Regions from separate parts of the Staphylococcus pseudoxylosus genome, predicted to be linked through region 4. Evidence: riboswitches for the same ligand, from Rfam matches in the RefSeq annotation. Region 4 holds a riboswitch; each other region holds the start of a gene.
The links. A riboswitch is a leader RNA that binds a small molecule or an ion and turns the genes downstream of it on or off. The one in region 4 is predicted to bind S-adenosylmethionine.
Positions count from the first base shown of each region.

Region 1: linked by a shared signal. The riboswitch ahead of LG295_RS10295 (methionine ABC transporter ATP-binding protein) and the one ahead of LG295_RS01795 (MetQ/NlpA family ABC transporter substrate-binding protein) in region 4 are both predicted to bind S-adenosylmethionine.
Region 2: linked by a shared signal. The riboswitch ahead of LG295_RS00060 (alpha/beta fold hydrolase family protein) and the one ahead of LG295_RS01795 (MetQ/NlpA family ABC transporter substrate-binding protein) in region 4 are both predicted to bind S-adenosylmethionine.
Region 3: linked by a shared signal. The riboswitch ahead of metK (methionine adenosyltransferase) and the one ahead of LG295_RS01795 (MetQ/NlpA family ABC transporter substrate-binding protein) in region 4 are both predicted to bind S-adenosylmethionine.

Region 1 is NZ_CP085024.1:2,156,397-2,159,612, reverse strand. Features, by position in the region: gene gcvH (glycine cleavage system protein GcvH) at 102-482, shown strand; gene LG295_RS10305 (toprim domain-containing protein) at 717-1,109, shown strand; gene LG295_RS10300 (thioredoxin family protein) at 1,106-1,405, shown strand; SAM riboswitch class I at 1,460-1,565, shown strand; gene LG295_RS10295 (methionine ABC transporter ATP-binding protein) at 1,651-2,676, shown strand; gene LG295_RS10290 (methionine ABC transporter permease) at 2,669-3,216, shown strand, end outside.
Region 2 is NZ_CP085024.1:14,127-17,342, reverse strand. Features, by position in the region: gene LG295_RS00065 (DUF2232 domain-containing protein) at 1-590, opposite strand, end outside; gene LG295_RS00060 (alpha/beta fold hydrolase family protein) at 895-1,863, opposite strand; SAM riboswitch class I at 1,924-2,023, opposite strand; gene LG295_RS00055 (AzlD domain-containing protein) at 2,155-2,484, opposite strand; gene LG295_RS00050 (AzlC family ABC transporter permease) at 2,481-3,182, opposite strand.
Region 3 is NZ_CP085024.1:1,203,928-1,207,143, reverse strand. Features, by position in the region: gene LG295_RS05825 (nuclease-related domain-containing protein) at 1-598, opposite strand, end outside; gene metK (methionine adenosyltransferase) at 691-1,887, opposite strand; SAM riboswitch class I at 1,997-2,109, opposite strand; gene pckA (phosphoenolpyruvate carboxykinase (ATP)) at 2,276-3,216, shown strand, end outside.
Region 4 is NZ_CP085024.1:411,690-414,905, forward strand. Features, by position in the region: gene panE (2-dehydropantoate 2-reductase) at 1-450, opposite strand, end outside; gene LG295_RS01790 (type II CAAX endopeptidase family protein) at 652-1,407, shown strand; SAM riboswitch class I at 1,550-1,655, shown strand; gene LG295_RS01795 (MetQ/NlpA family ABC transporter substrate-binding protein) at 1,743-2,561, shown strand; gene LG295_RS01800 (lactate/malate family dehydrogenase) at 2,605-3,216, shown strand, end outside.

The DNA of each region.
Region 1 (3,216 bases), 1.1 Mb from region 4:
TGTGAAAACATTATAATAATATTAATATACTAAGAAATAGTTGATTGTATGGTATGCATATGGCATCATTAATATGTAAAATCATTTAGGAGGGGATTCTTGTGGCAGTACCGAGTGAATTAAAATATTCTAAAGAACATGAATGGGTAAAAGTTGAAGGTAATACAGTAACAATTGGTATCACTGAATATGCTCAAGGTGAACTTGGCGATATCGTATTCGTTGAATTACCAGAAGTTGATGACGAAATTAATGAAGGCGACACTTTTGGTAGTGTTGAATCCGTAAAAACAGTTTCAGAACTATATGCACCTGTATCAGGTAAAGTAGTTGAATCTAACGATGAGTTAGAAGATAGCCCAGAATTCGTAAATGAATCACCATACGAAAAAGCTTGGATGGTTAAAGTTGAACTAAGTGACGAAAGTCAATTAGATGAATTATTAACAGCTGAGCAATATTCAGAAATGATTGGCGAATAATATAACACTGAACTCCATGATATAACTGTCTTGGAGTTTTTTCATATCATTGAGGACTATTGGAGCGTTAGTAATTTTATAAGTCTAACGAGTTCACCTCAACTTTGAAAAATGATAAATTATGTTTGTAATAATAAGAAATATTTAAACTATGTAAATTATGTTTATTGTCACCAAGGATTGTGAAGAACTAAGTAGAAAAGATTTACTATCAACATTTAGAGGGTGGATGTCATGACGATACTGAACCAAGTAATTGTTGTCGAAGGAAAGTCAGACAAGAAGCGTGTCAAACAAGTGATTGATCAACCTATAGAAATTATCTGCACGAATGGTACAATGGGTGTAGATAAATTAGATGAAATGATCGATACTTTATATGACAAACAAGTGTATATTCTTGTGGATTCGGATGATGAAGGTGAAAGAATACGAAAATGGTTCAAACGCTATTTAAGTGAAAGTAGACATATAAGAGTAGATAAACAATATTGTGAAGTTGCTCGTTGTCCTAAACCATATTTATCTAGAGTACTAGAAAAACATGGCTTTATAGTAAAGGATGAGGAAAAGGTGGCGAAAGCAAGATTGGATTATATAGCTGAGAGGGTAAGTTTATTAACATGAATGTAACAAGTGAACAACGTGTTGACGTCAATAAATATATAAACGAAGATAAGTATCTTATCTTTGGCTACACACCAACATGTGGAACATGTAAGGTTTCTGAACGAATGCTAGATATTGCTAATGATATTTTGCAATTACCTACAATAAAAATGGACTTAAATTTTCATCCTGATTTTAGCCAATCATATGAAATTCAATCTGTACCAGTTTTATTAGTAATGTCAAAAGGTGAAGAGCAAAAAAGAATTTATGCATTTCAATCGGTGCCTTATTTGTTAGAAAATTTGAAATAGTTATTGACGAAATATTAGTACAATGGTAGGATTAAAAATAATTAAATAATGAAACTCTTATCACGAGAGGTGGAGGGATGTGCCCTATGAAGCCCGGCAACCGTCTTTAATAGAAATGGTGCCAATTCACATAAAGTTTTAAAACTTTAGAAGATGAGAGAAGCGATTTTGCTTTCTCTATACTTCGGTGAACATAGAGGAAGCATTTTTTAATTGAAGGATTAGCAACACAAGGAGGAAACAGAATGATTGAGTTAAATCAAATAGTCAAAAAGTACAAAACGAAAAAACAGGACGTACTGGCTGTAGATCATGTTGATTTAAGTATTCAATCAGGCTCGATTTTTGGAGTAGTTGGTTTTTCAGGTGCGGGGAAAAGTACTTTAATTAGACTTCTAAATAACCTCGAACAACCGACTTCAGGAGACGTCATTATCGATGGAGATACAATTGGTAAGCTATCAAAATCACAGTTAAGAAAAAAGCGTCAAAAAGTGAGCATGATATTTCAACATTTTAATTTACTATGGTCTCGTACTGTATTAAATAATATTACATTTCCATTGGAAATAGCGGGCGTGCCTCGCCGTGAAGCAAAACAACGGGCAAAAGAATTAGTAGAACTTGTTGGGCTGAAAGGTAGAGAAAGTGCATATCCTTCAGAGCTATCAGGCGGTCAAAAACAACGTGTCGGCATTGCGCGAGCGTTAGCAAACGAACCAACTGTATTGCTTTGTGATGAAGCGACAAGTGCATTGGATCCTCAAACAACAGATGAAATTTTAGAATTATTATTGAAAATTAAAGAAGAAAGAAATTTAACAATCGTGATTATTACGCATGAAATGCATGTTATTAGACGCATATGTGATGAAGTGGCTGTTATGGAAAACGGTCGTGTGATTGAACAAGGTCAAGTTTCCACAGTCTTTGAAAATCCACAACATGCAGTTACAAAACGTTTTGTTAAAGATGATTTAAATGATGATTTTGATGAATCTATTAGTGACTTAGTCTCACTTAATAAAGATGATTATGTTGTACGTTTGAATTTCACAGGGAATAATGCCACGGAACCTCTCGTGTCGTACATAACAAAAACGCATAATATCGATGTGAACATATTAGAAGCTAATATTAAACATACAAAAGATGGTTCGCTTGGATTCTTAGTGATTCAATTGAGCGATGTAAATTCAGAAAAATTCGAAAAGTTCAAAAGTGATTTAGAAGCACAACATGTGTCAGTGGAGGTGTTAAGACATGGGTAATTCATTGAGTGACATCCTCCGCGAGATGTTTACAATGCCAAACGTCAGCTGGGACGAAGTTTGGTTAGCGACATACGAAACAATTTATATGACAGTTATTTCGACAATTTTTGCCTTTATATTAGGCTTAATATTAGGTGTATTGCTCTTTTTATCAGCAAAAAGTAAATCACCTATAGCGAGGGTTTTCTATACGGTTGTTTCATTTATAGTTAACTTGTTTAGAGCGATACCATTTATTATTTTAATCTTATTATTAATTCCATTTACAAGTTTAGTATTAGGCACGATTAGTGGTCCAACTGGAGCATTACCAGCTTTAATTATTAGTGCGGCTCCATTCTATGCCAGACTTGTAGAAATTGCATTTAAAGAGATTGATAAAGGTGTTATTGAAGCGGCTTGGTCAATGGGTGCTACTACTTGGACTGTAGTCAAAAAAGTACTTTTACCTGAAGCGATGCCAGCGTTAATTTCAGGTATTACTGTTACAGCGATTGCTTTAGTAGGTTCTACTGCAGTGGCCGGTGTTATTGGTGC
Region 2 (3,216 bases), 400 kb from region 4:
AACTTACGTAAAATTGGAAAAGTAATAATTAAATTGATTAAAATAAGTAGAAATACTGTAATAATGACATAACTTGGTAACTGAACTGACATCTGGCGGAAGCCTTCTTCCAGCATTTGCTTATATTCTGCAGTTCCCGCAATTCCAGAAACAACGTTATGCATGTAATCTTTCACTGGTTTTATCAAAACTGTAGAACTTGGTATTTTATCAAACGTTTGTAGTCCCATAAACGCAATTAACGAGAACATACTAATATATGTAGTTGTTATATAAAGTATGCGTTCTTTAGATGTACGTTCTTTTAATAATTGGCCAATAACAAAACTCACTAAGAGTATGATGACCATAGTGCTCAACACAAATATATTACCTAGTAACGTTGTTAATACCACTGTAATGACTGCTGTTAAACCAAATGATTCAATAGACTTATGCCATAAGATAATACCTGGAATTGTTGCAAAGATACCTAACACCAGGCCTAACGGAGGTAATATATGTAAAGCTAAAGCCACTACGATTAGCGTTAGTATACTAAGCACAGTTACTTTAGGATATATTTTTGAAAACAATTTCGCCACTCCCATACTATTTTTGACTATAACTATTATTTTAACCTCTTTAAAACTTTTATACAATTATTGGCAATCCAAATACAGAAGATAACGATATACTATACTTTCCATAATTATAAACGTATAAATAACTGAACTAATCAACACTTCATGGTATTACATTTTTAATGCTACTACTTTTAGTTTCATTTTATGCCACCACAACTTAAATAATTGTACAAAAAAAGGATGTACTATATATATGTCAGTCTACCCTCCCCTATCGAAAGTAGTCATATAGCTTCATCCTAAAAATTAATATAATAGAGTCGTTAAATCATTTTCTTTTGATTTTATATACTTTTAAAAAGTGATATAGATTAGGCGCCCAGTCATTAAAATTCAGTAAGAAACCATCATGACCTACGTTATCTGGTACAAAGAAATGTTTGTGATATTTAAAACGATTTCCCACGGCACGTACTAAGTCATCTGGATATAACAAATCATCTGTAAAGCCCATTGTCATTACTTTAGTGTCTAGGTTACTAAAAACTTCATCTACATCATTGCGTCCTCTATCTACGTCATGACTATCTAAGACGTCTAGGAGTGTTAAATAGCATAAAGAATCAAAATGATTCATAAATTTATTACCTTGATGTTTTTGATAGGTTACAACTTGATCTGGTGAGAAACGTTTATCATAACTTTTAGACGAACGGTATGTTAAAAAACCTAACTGCCTTGCGATACTCATACCCTCTTTATGGTCTAAATGAATAGCCTGTCTCGCTATCTCATTAAACGCACGACTATAGGATGATGTTTTATCTGTAGCTGCGAGAATCACTGCTTTTTCAACATCAAATTTACGATTATATAATAATTCTATTGCTTGCATGCCACCTAACGAACCACCGATTAATATGTTAATCCTTTCGAAACCTAATGTTTCAATTCCTAATTCTATAGCACGTACGATATCTCTTAACGTAAGTGTCTCAGGAAAGTTTGGATCTGTTAATGCAGAACTTGAACCATAAGGGCTTCCAATAACATTAAATGTCAAAAACTGGTAATCATTAATAGGCATATAACCACCGTCAATAATCCCTCTCCACCATCCAGGGTTTTCATTTGTACCATACGTTAAGTGATTACCTGTTAAAGCATGACAAACCACCACAAGTGGTTGCCCTTTTAAACCTACATGTTCATAACGTAGTTTTAAGTTTGAGATGAATTCACCTGACTCCGTTGTGAATGGTCCTAGTTCCAGTGTATCAACCGTATAATTCGTCATGTTTTACCTCCTACTTAGTAAAAAAACTCCTCACTCATAAAATAAGTAAGAAGTTAAAAGTTCTTATCATTCGAGTGTATCGATGGTATTAGCACCGTACTTTATAAGCCGGTTGCTGAAGCGTCTACGGGCCAAGTCCCTCAGCTTCTCGAAATAAGATTTGATTTTAATTGTATTAAAGATAAGCTCATTAATTCAGATAAAATTAAAGTGTTAATGTAATCTGAAATATCTTAATTTTCTAATTGTTTATAGTTTAACGGATAATATAACTTACTTCAATAGGATTGTTTAAAATACCCAACGTAACACTGCCATAATGATAATGCCACTAAGTATAGTGATTGTTAAGCTACGTGATATCACAGCAATAATAATAGTTGGGAGCATCGTTATTAAGAACGGCCCGTTAATGCTATAACCCATCACACCTTCTTGTTGCTCTATTAATCCATCGATGATTAATGCAGTGAATAATGTAATTGGTATAAATGATAGCCATTTAATAACACGTTCAGATAATTTTATTTTAGTTATCAAGATAAAGGGAATAATTCGTGTAAGCCACGTTACCACACCACATAACACGATAATTGTTAACACATGTATCGTCGTTGTCATCGTTCCATCACCACTCCAATCAACGCTGCAATAGTCGAAGCTAATATGATAGCTAAATATGAAGGCATAAACAAGCTTAAACTAAGCATCATTACAATCACACATATAATCAATACAAAATATATGTTTATCTTCGAGCGTCTAATCGACTCAAATTGTGAGACAGCTAAGAATATAAACATAGCGGTAATTGCAAAATCTAATCCTAGTGCTTCTGGTTGATGTATGTATTTACCAAAGACTGCACCAATCATACATGCAAATGTCCAAAAGACATATGCCGTTATATTTAATCCATGCAACCAACGATCATTTATCTTCTCACCTTTTAAATGTGGTGTAATAGCTACACCGAATGTTTCGTCTGTTACTAATGTAGAAAGACCAATCCTATTTAATAAACTATAGTTTTTATAACTTGGCGCAAGCGTCATGCTTAATAAAAACATTCTTGAATTCACAATGAATGTCGTCAATATAATTGCCGATATGGGCGTGCCAGAAATAACAAGTGCACAAATAATAAACTGTGCAGCGCCGGCATACACTAACAAACAAAGTAAAATAATTTCCAACATACTAAATCCCGATGCCACTGCAACAATTCCAAAAGACAGGCCAACACCAGCATAACCTAACAAAGTAGGAATACATGCTTTTACACCTTGTTTAAAAGTAACATGCGCCTCATTGTCCATTTTTCCACCCTCTCACCTCAAACGCTAAAAACAG
Region 3 (3,216 bases), 790 kb from region 4:
CTAATACAAGTGTTTGTGGTTCTTGTCTATCAAGATCCAACGCATTAAAAACTTGCTCCATTGTTGGTTGTTCTTTAAATTGTGCAGCACTCACGCCATTGTATACGTGACCTTTTAATAATTGTGAGTCAATTATATATAAACCAGTACGCGTAAGTACTAAATGACTAATACGCTGTACATCATTAAATTCATTCTTAGGTAAAAATATATTAGCCATAATGTGCATATCTTCTGGACGAATTCTTTTCTCATTTACTAATCTTTCTCGAATACCAATAAGTCTCATATCAGTTACATATTCACTTTGATTTTTAGAGAATAATTTCAATGCATCAATTTCTCTATTTTTCGAATTAACTGTAGCATTATATTCTTCTTTTTGCTTTGTTACTGTTTTTTTATTTTCTATTCTTTCTTTTTCTAGTTCTTCTTCATGCTCATCGCTTAGTTTTTGTTCTCTGGTTTTGTATTGTTCTTCTACCTTTTGTTGTGCTTTCTTCTTACTTTTCAAAGCAATGATAAATAAAATGAAACAAATTACTGCTACAACAATTGCCACAATTAAACCAATCTCTAATGGTCCAAATGAATTCATAACAAAAAACGCTCCTTTATGTGTTCAGTAACTTAATTATAATAGATAAACGTATAGCATTCGAGAGTAAAGTTAAAAAACTTTTGTTCTAGTTAAGCTTTAACTGTATCTTTTAATAAATTAATTTTATCTAACTTTTCCCATGGTAATAATACGTCTGTACGACCAAAATGGCCATATGCAGCAGTTTGTTTATAAATAGGGTGTTTCAAGTCTAACATTTTAATAATTCCAGCTGGTCTTAAATCAAAATGTTGTCTAACTGCCTCAACCAATTCATTTTCTTTAACTTTTCCTGTACCAAATGTATCTATAGAAATAGAAACAGGCTCAGCTACACCAATCGCATATGCAAGTTGTACTTCACATTTGTCTGCTAATTCAGCAGCAACGATATTTTTTGCTACATAGCGTGCAGCATAAGCAGCAGAACGGTCAACTTTAGTTGGGTCTTTACCACTAAAGCATCCCCCACCATGACGTGCATAACCACCATACGTATCAACAATTATTTTACGTCCAGTAAGCCCTGCATCACCTTGTGGTCCACCTATAACGAAACGACCAGTAGGATTGATATAAAATTTAGTGTTCTCATCTAAAAGTGCTTCTGGCACTGTTGGATAAATAACATGTTCTTTAATATCATCTTGAATTTGTGCTAATTCGATATCTTCAGCATGTTGTGTTGACACGACAATCGTATCAATGCGATGTGGTTGATCTTGCTCATCATATTCCACAGTTACTTGTACTTTACCATCAGGACGTAAGTAATTTAATATTTCATCTTTACGTACATCTGATAAGCGTTTCGCAAGTTGATGCGATAAGAAGATTGGTAAAGGCATGTATGTATCCGTTTCATTCGTAGCATAACCGAACATCAAACCTTGATCTCCCGCTCCTGTAGCTTCGATTTCTTCTTCTGATGCGTCTTCACGATACTCTAATGCTGTATCGACACCTTGAGCGATATCTGGTGACTGTTCATCAATTGCCGTTAATACTGCCATTGTCTGGCTATCATAACCGTATTTAGCACGCGTGTAGCCTATCTCTTTGATTGTTTCTCTAACCACTTTCGGAATATCAACATATGTTGTTGTTGATATTTCTCCTGAAATTAACGCCATGCCAGTAGTCACTGTCGTTTCACAAGCAACACGTGCGTTTGGGTCATCTTTCAATATTTCATCCAATATAGCATCAGATACTTGATCCGCTATTTTATCTGGATGCCCTTCTGTTACTGATTCTGAAGTGAATAATCTTCTATTGTAAGTCATAATTTGCTCCTTTAGTTTTAAATTACGAAAATTCTCTCTCTGTTGAGCTCATTAAAAAAGCCTTCTACACTATCAATAAATAGAGAGAAGGCCCTTATACGTCCATTCGCTCTTATCGTTCAGACGATATTTGTCTGCAAACGGTTTGGCACCTTTCTTCGTATTAAGAAGAGGTTGCTGGGCTTCATTGGGTCCATGTCCCTCCGCCACTCAGGATAAGAGAATCCGTTAAGTCCTATAGTACAGAATCAACGATATAATGTCAATTTTACATTTATTAATATTTATTTAAAATTCCTTTTAAATTGGTATGGACTATTGATATATATGTGTTATACTCTGTAATTGTAAAGGCTTACAATAACTAAATAGCGTTGGAGGGATTAGTATGGCTGTAGATACATACACTTATACAAACAAAATTGAAAGTATTTTAGACAAAAAATCTTCATTATTTCAATTATCTACAACACAGTTGTATAACAAGATTTTAGATAATGATGAAGGCGAACTTACCGAATTAGGTGCAATTAACGCTAGAACAGGTAAATATACAGGTCGTTCACCAAAAGATAAGTTTATTGTAAATGAGCCATCTTATAGAGATGATATTGACTGGGGAAATGTTAACCAACCGATTGAGGAAGAAACATTTTTAAATTTATATGATAAGGTTCTAAACTATTTAGACAAAAAAGATGAACTATATGTATTCAATGGTTATGCTGGTAGTGATCACGACTCACAATTGAAATTAACTGTTGTAAATGAATTAGCGTGGCATAATCTATTTGCTCAAAATATGTTTATACGCCCTAATTCAAAAGAAGAAGCACAAGAAATCAAACCAAACTTCACAATTATTTCAGCACCGCATTTTAAAGCCGATCCAGAAATTGACGGCACAAACTCAGAAACATTTATCATCACATCATTCAAACATAAAGTGATCCTCATTGGTGGGACTGAGTATGCTGGTGAAATGAAAAAAGGTATTTTCTCCGTAATGAACTATTTACTACCTAAAGATAACATTATGAGCATGCATTGTTCAGCTAACGTTGGAGACAAAGGTGACGTTGCTTTATTCTTCGGCCTTTCTGGTACTGGTAAAACGACACTATCCGCTGACCCAACACGTAAACTTATTGGCGATGACGAACATGGTTGGAATGAAAATGGTATTTTCAACATTGAAGGTGGTTGTTACGCTAAAGCAATTAACCTTTCTTATAAAAAAGAACCTCAAATTTATGACGCTATTAAATATGGTACTATTTTAGAAAATGTTATCGTTGACGAAGATGGTGACGTTGACTTCGATAATAA
Region 4 (3,216 bases):
TAACTCCCCGAAAAAGAGTTTATCAAATTGACTGGTTTGAACAATTTCGCCAGTACTATCAAGTGTTGTTTCAATAATGCAGTAACCACCCATGATTTTATTTTTTCCAAAAGCGTTTTGTAATTTAGGGACATGTGCAACGCCATTAAGTAGTGGAATAATTAAGGTGTTATGATCTATAAATGGTTTTAAATCTTCAATAGCATGATCTAAGTGATAAGACTTTGAAGATAAGAGCACGATATCAAAAGGTTCGACACGATCATCTTTTGTGATGAGTTGTGGATTAAAATGATAATCTCCTTTTTCACTATGAATGGCTAAGCCATTTCGTTCTAGATATGATTTGCGTTTGGGCCGTACTAAAAATGTGACATGTTTGCCAGCCTCAGCTAAGCGACCACCAAAATATCCACCAATTCCGCCAGCACCTAGTACCAATATACGCATCGACAACAACTCCTTAAACTATGTATAGTATATTTAATCTCTATATACCACTTTTCATTTCCTTTTACGCATTGAAATTTAAATAAATTAGTTTACATGTCTATCTATACTATCTATTTATATTATTGTAAAATGTTTGAAGAAAATGGAAATTGTACAATGTAAAAGTGTGTTATATATAAAACTTTAGGAGGGACTATAATGTCGGTTAAAAACGAAAAGAAATATCGATGGAAGGATATTAACGGTAAAGATTTTTTTCTGCCAATCATTTATTTAGCTAGTAATTTTTTCTTGTCACTTATAATTTTGAGTATAACGTGGGCAGTTAATATAAGTTTTGGTGATAGTTACAGTAATGATAAATTTGATGGGTCGAGCGCCGCTGATTTGTTAATGGAGATTGGTGTTTTTATATTTATCATGATTATATGGATGTTGTTACATAAAAATAGTTATAAAATTGAGTGGAAAAGTGGCTTCAGTAATATTAAGAAATACTGGAAACTCATCATTGTTACATTTATTGTTATGTTTATATTTAAATTAATTTTTCCTGTATTAGTTGATGCGTTTGCACCTGAACAATGGAAGTTTGAAGAAACACAAAACGATTTATTGATTCAACAAATGTTTAGTACACCATTCTCAACGGTACTTGCGTTCTTTTCTATTGTAATTATTGCGCCGGTTACTGAAGAGTTTCTCTTCCGACACTTGGTAATTGGTGAATTAGGAAAGAAATTGAATTTTATAGTGATGTCAGTCATATCTGTAATTGTTTTTGCATCTTTACACGTAATAGCAGCACAATCACCATTAGAAATTGTTATGTATCTTGTTATCGCTATAGGTATCGTATATGTCTATTTAAAAACACAACGAAGTTTAGCTACTGCTATAGCACTGCATGCATTAAATAACTTTATTGCATATGTAGCAGTTGTCCTTCTATAAAGTTATATCGCTTTAATGGATTGTTGTTTCACATGGAACAGAAGTTAGTTAGTAGACGTATTATTTAGAATTTTCTTAAAACTCGTTGACTAAACATGAGTATAATGCTAGGATAAAAACATTGTAACTACATACTGATTTACTCTTATCAAGAGAGGTGGAGGGACGTGCCCTATGAAACCCAGCAACCGTCGTTATACGAAATGGTGCTAATTCACAAAAAGTTACCAAACTTTTAGAGATGAGAGAAGGTTTATACTTTCTCTTATAAAATTAAGAGAAAGTATTTTTTATTTACTTTGAAACTTAAAAATTCATGAGGAGTGAAATAGATTATGAGGAAATTAATTGTTTTATGTTCATTATTAATATTAACCATTGTTCTTGCAGCATGTGGCAATTCAAATGGTAAAGATGGGGATAAAAAAATAACAATTGCAGCTTCGCCAGCACCACACGGTGAAGTATTGAAACATGCAAAAGAAGAAATGAAAAAACAAGGATATGATTTAGAAGTTAAAACAGTTAATGATTATAAAGTACCTAATAAACTATTAGATAAAGGTGATGTAGATGCCAATTTCTTCCAGCATACGCCTTACTTAAAAGCAGAAAAGAAAGATCACAATTATGATATAGAAGAAGTTGGAAAAGTATTTACTACGCCAATGGGTGTTTATAGTAAAAAATATAAAGATATTAAAGATATTCCTAAAGGTTCAACAATATATGTTTCTAACAATCCAGCTGAAGAGGGTAGATTCTTATCATTCTTTGTAGATGAAGGATTAATAAAGATTAAAAAAGGTGTTAGTATAGAAGACGCAAAATTTGAAGACATTGTAGAAAATAAAAAAGATTTGAAGTTTAATAATAAACAAGGGGCAGAATTCTTACCTAAGACATATGAAAGTAAGGAAGGTGCTGCAGTTATTATGAATTCAAACTATGCGTTAGATAATGGGTTAACGCCACATAAAGATGCTATCATTAGTGAAACTGAGTCATCACCGTTTGCGAATATCGTTGCTGTGAAAAAAGGACATAAAGATGACGAAAAATATCAAGCACTTATAAAAGTGCTACAATCTAAAGACATGAAAGAATTCATTAAAAAAGAATACGGTAAAGATGTAATTCCGTATGAAAAATAAGTTATTATGAACAGATATTAGTAATGAAAAAGGGGTGTAGTGTATGTCTAAACTAGGCATTGTTGGTTTAGGAAGAGTAGGTAGTCAAGTTTTAACAGATGTACAATATTTGAATTTATTTTCAGAGATTGTGTTGGTTGATGATAAAGATGAAATTGCAAGTGGAGAAGCGCTTGATCATAATCATTCACAAGGATTATTTAATACTGCGCATATCAAGATTAAAGCTGGAGATTATCAAGATTTAGCAGATGCTGATTTTATTGTGGTTGCTGCGAGTGTACCAACAGATAAAAATGATGGTGATCGTACTTTATTAGCACAAGGCAATCATGACATTATAAAAAATGTTATGAGTCAAGTTGCTGAGGTAACACAAGAGGCAATCATTATTGTGATTTCTAATCCTGTAGATTCGATCGTATATTTTGCTAATCAAGTAAACTATCCAACTCATAAAATCATTGGAACGGGAACGTCTTTAGAAACTTCAAGGTTCAAGACGATTATCGCTCATCATTATCAAATCGACCCCAAAAATGTTGAGGCATTTGTTATTGGAGAGCATGGACAACATGCAATACCTGTGTGGAGTAAAGTGCGTATTCATGGTATGTCGCTTACAGAATATGAAGCGCTAAGTAATAGCCCAGAA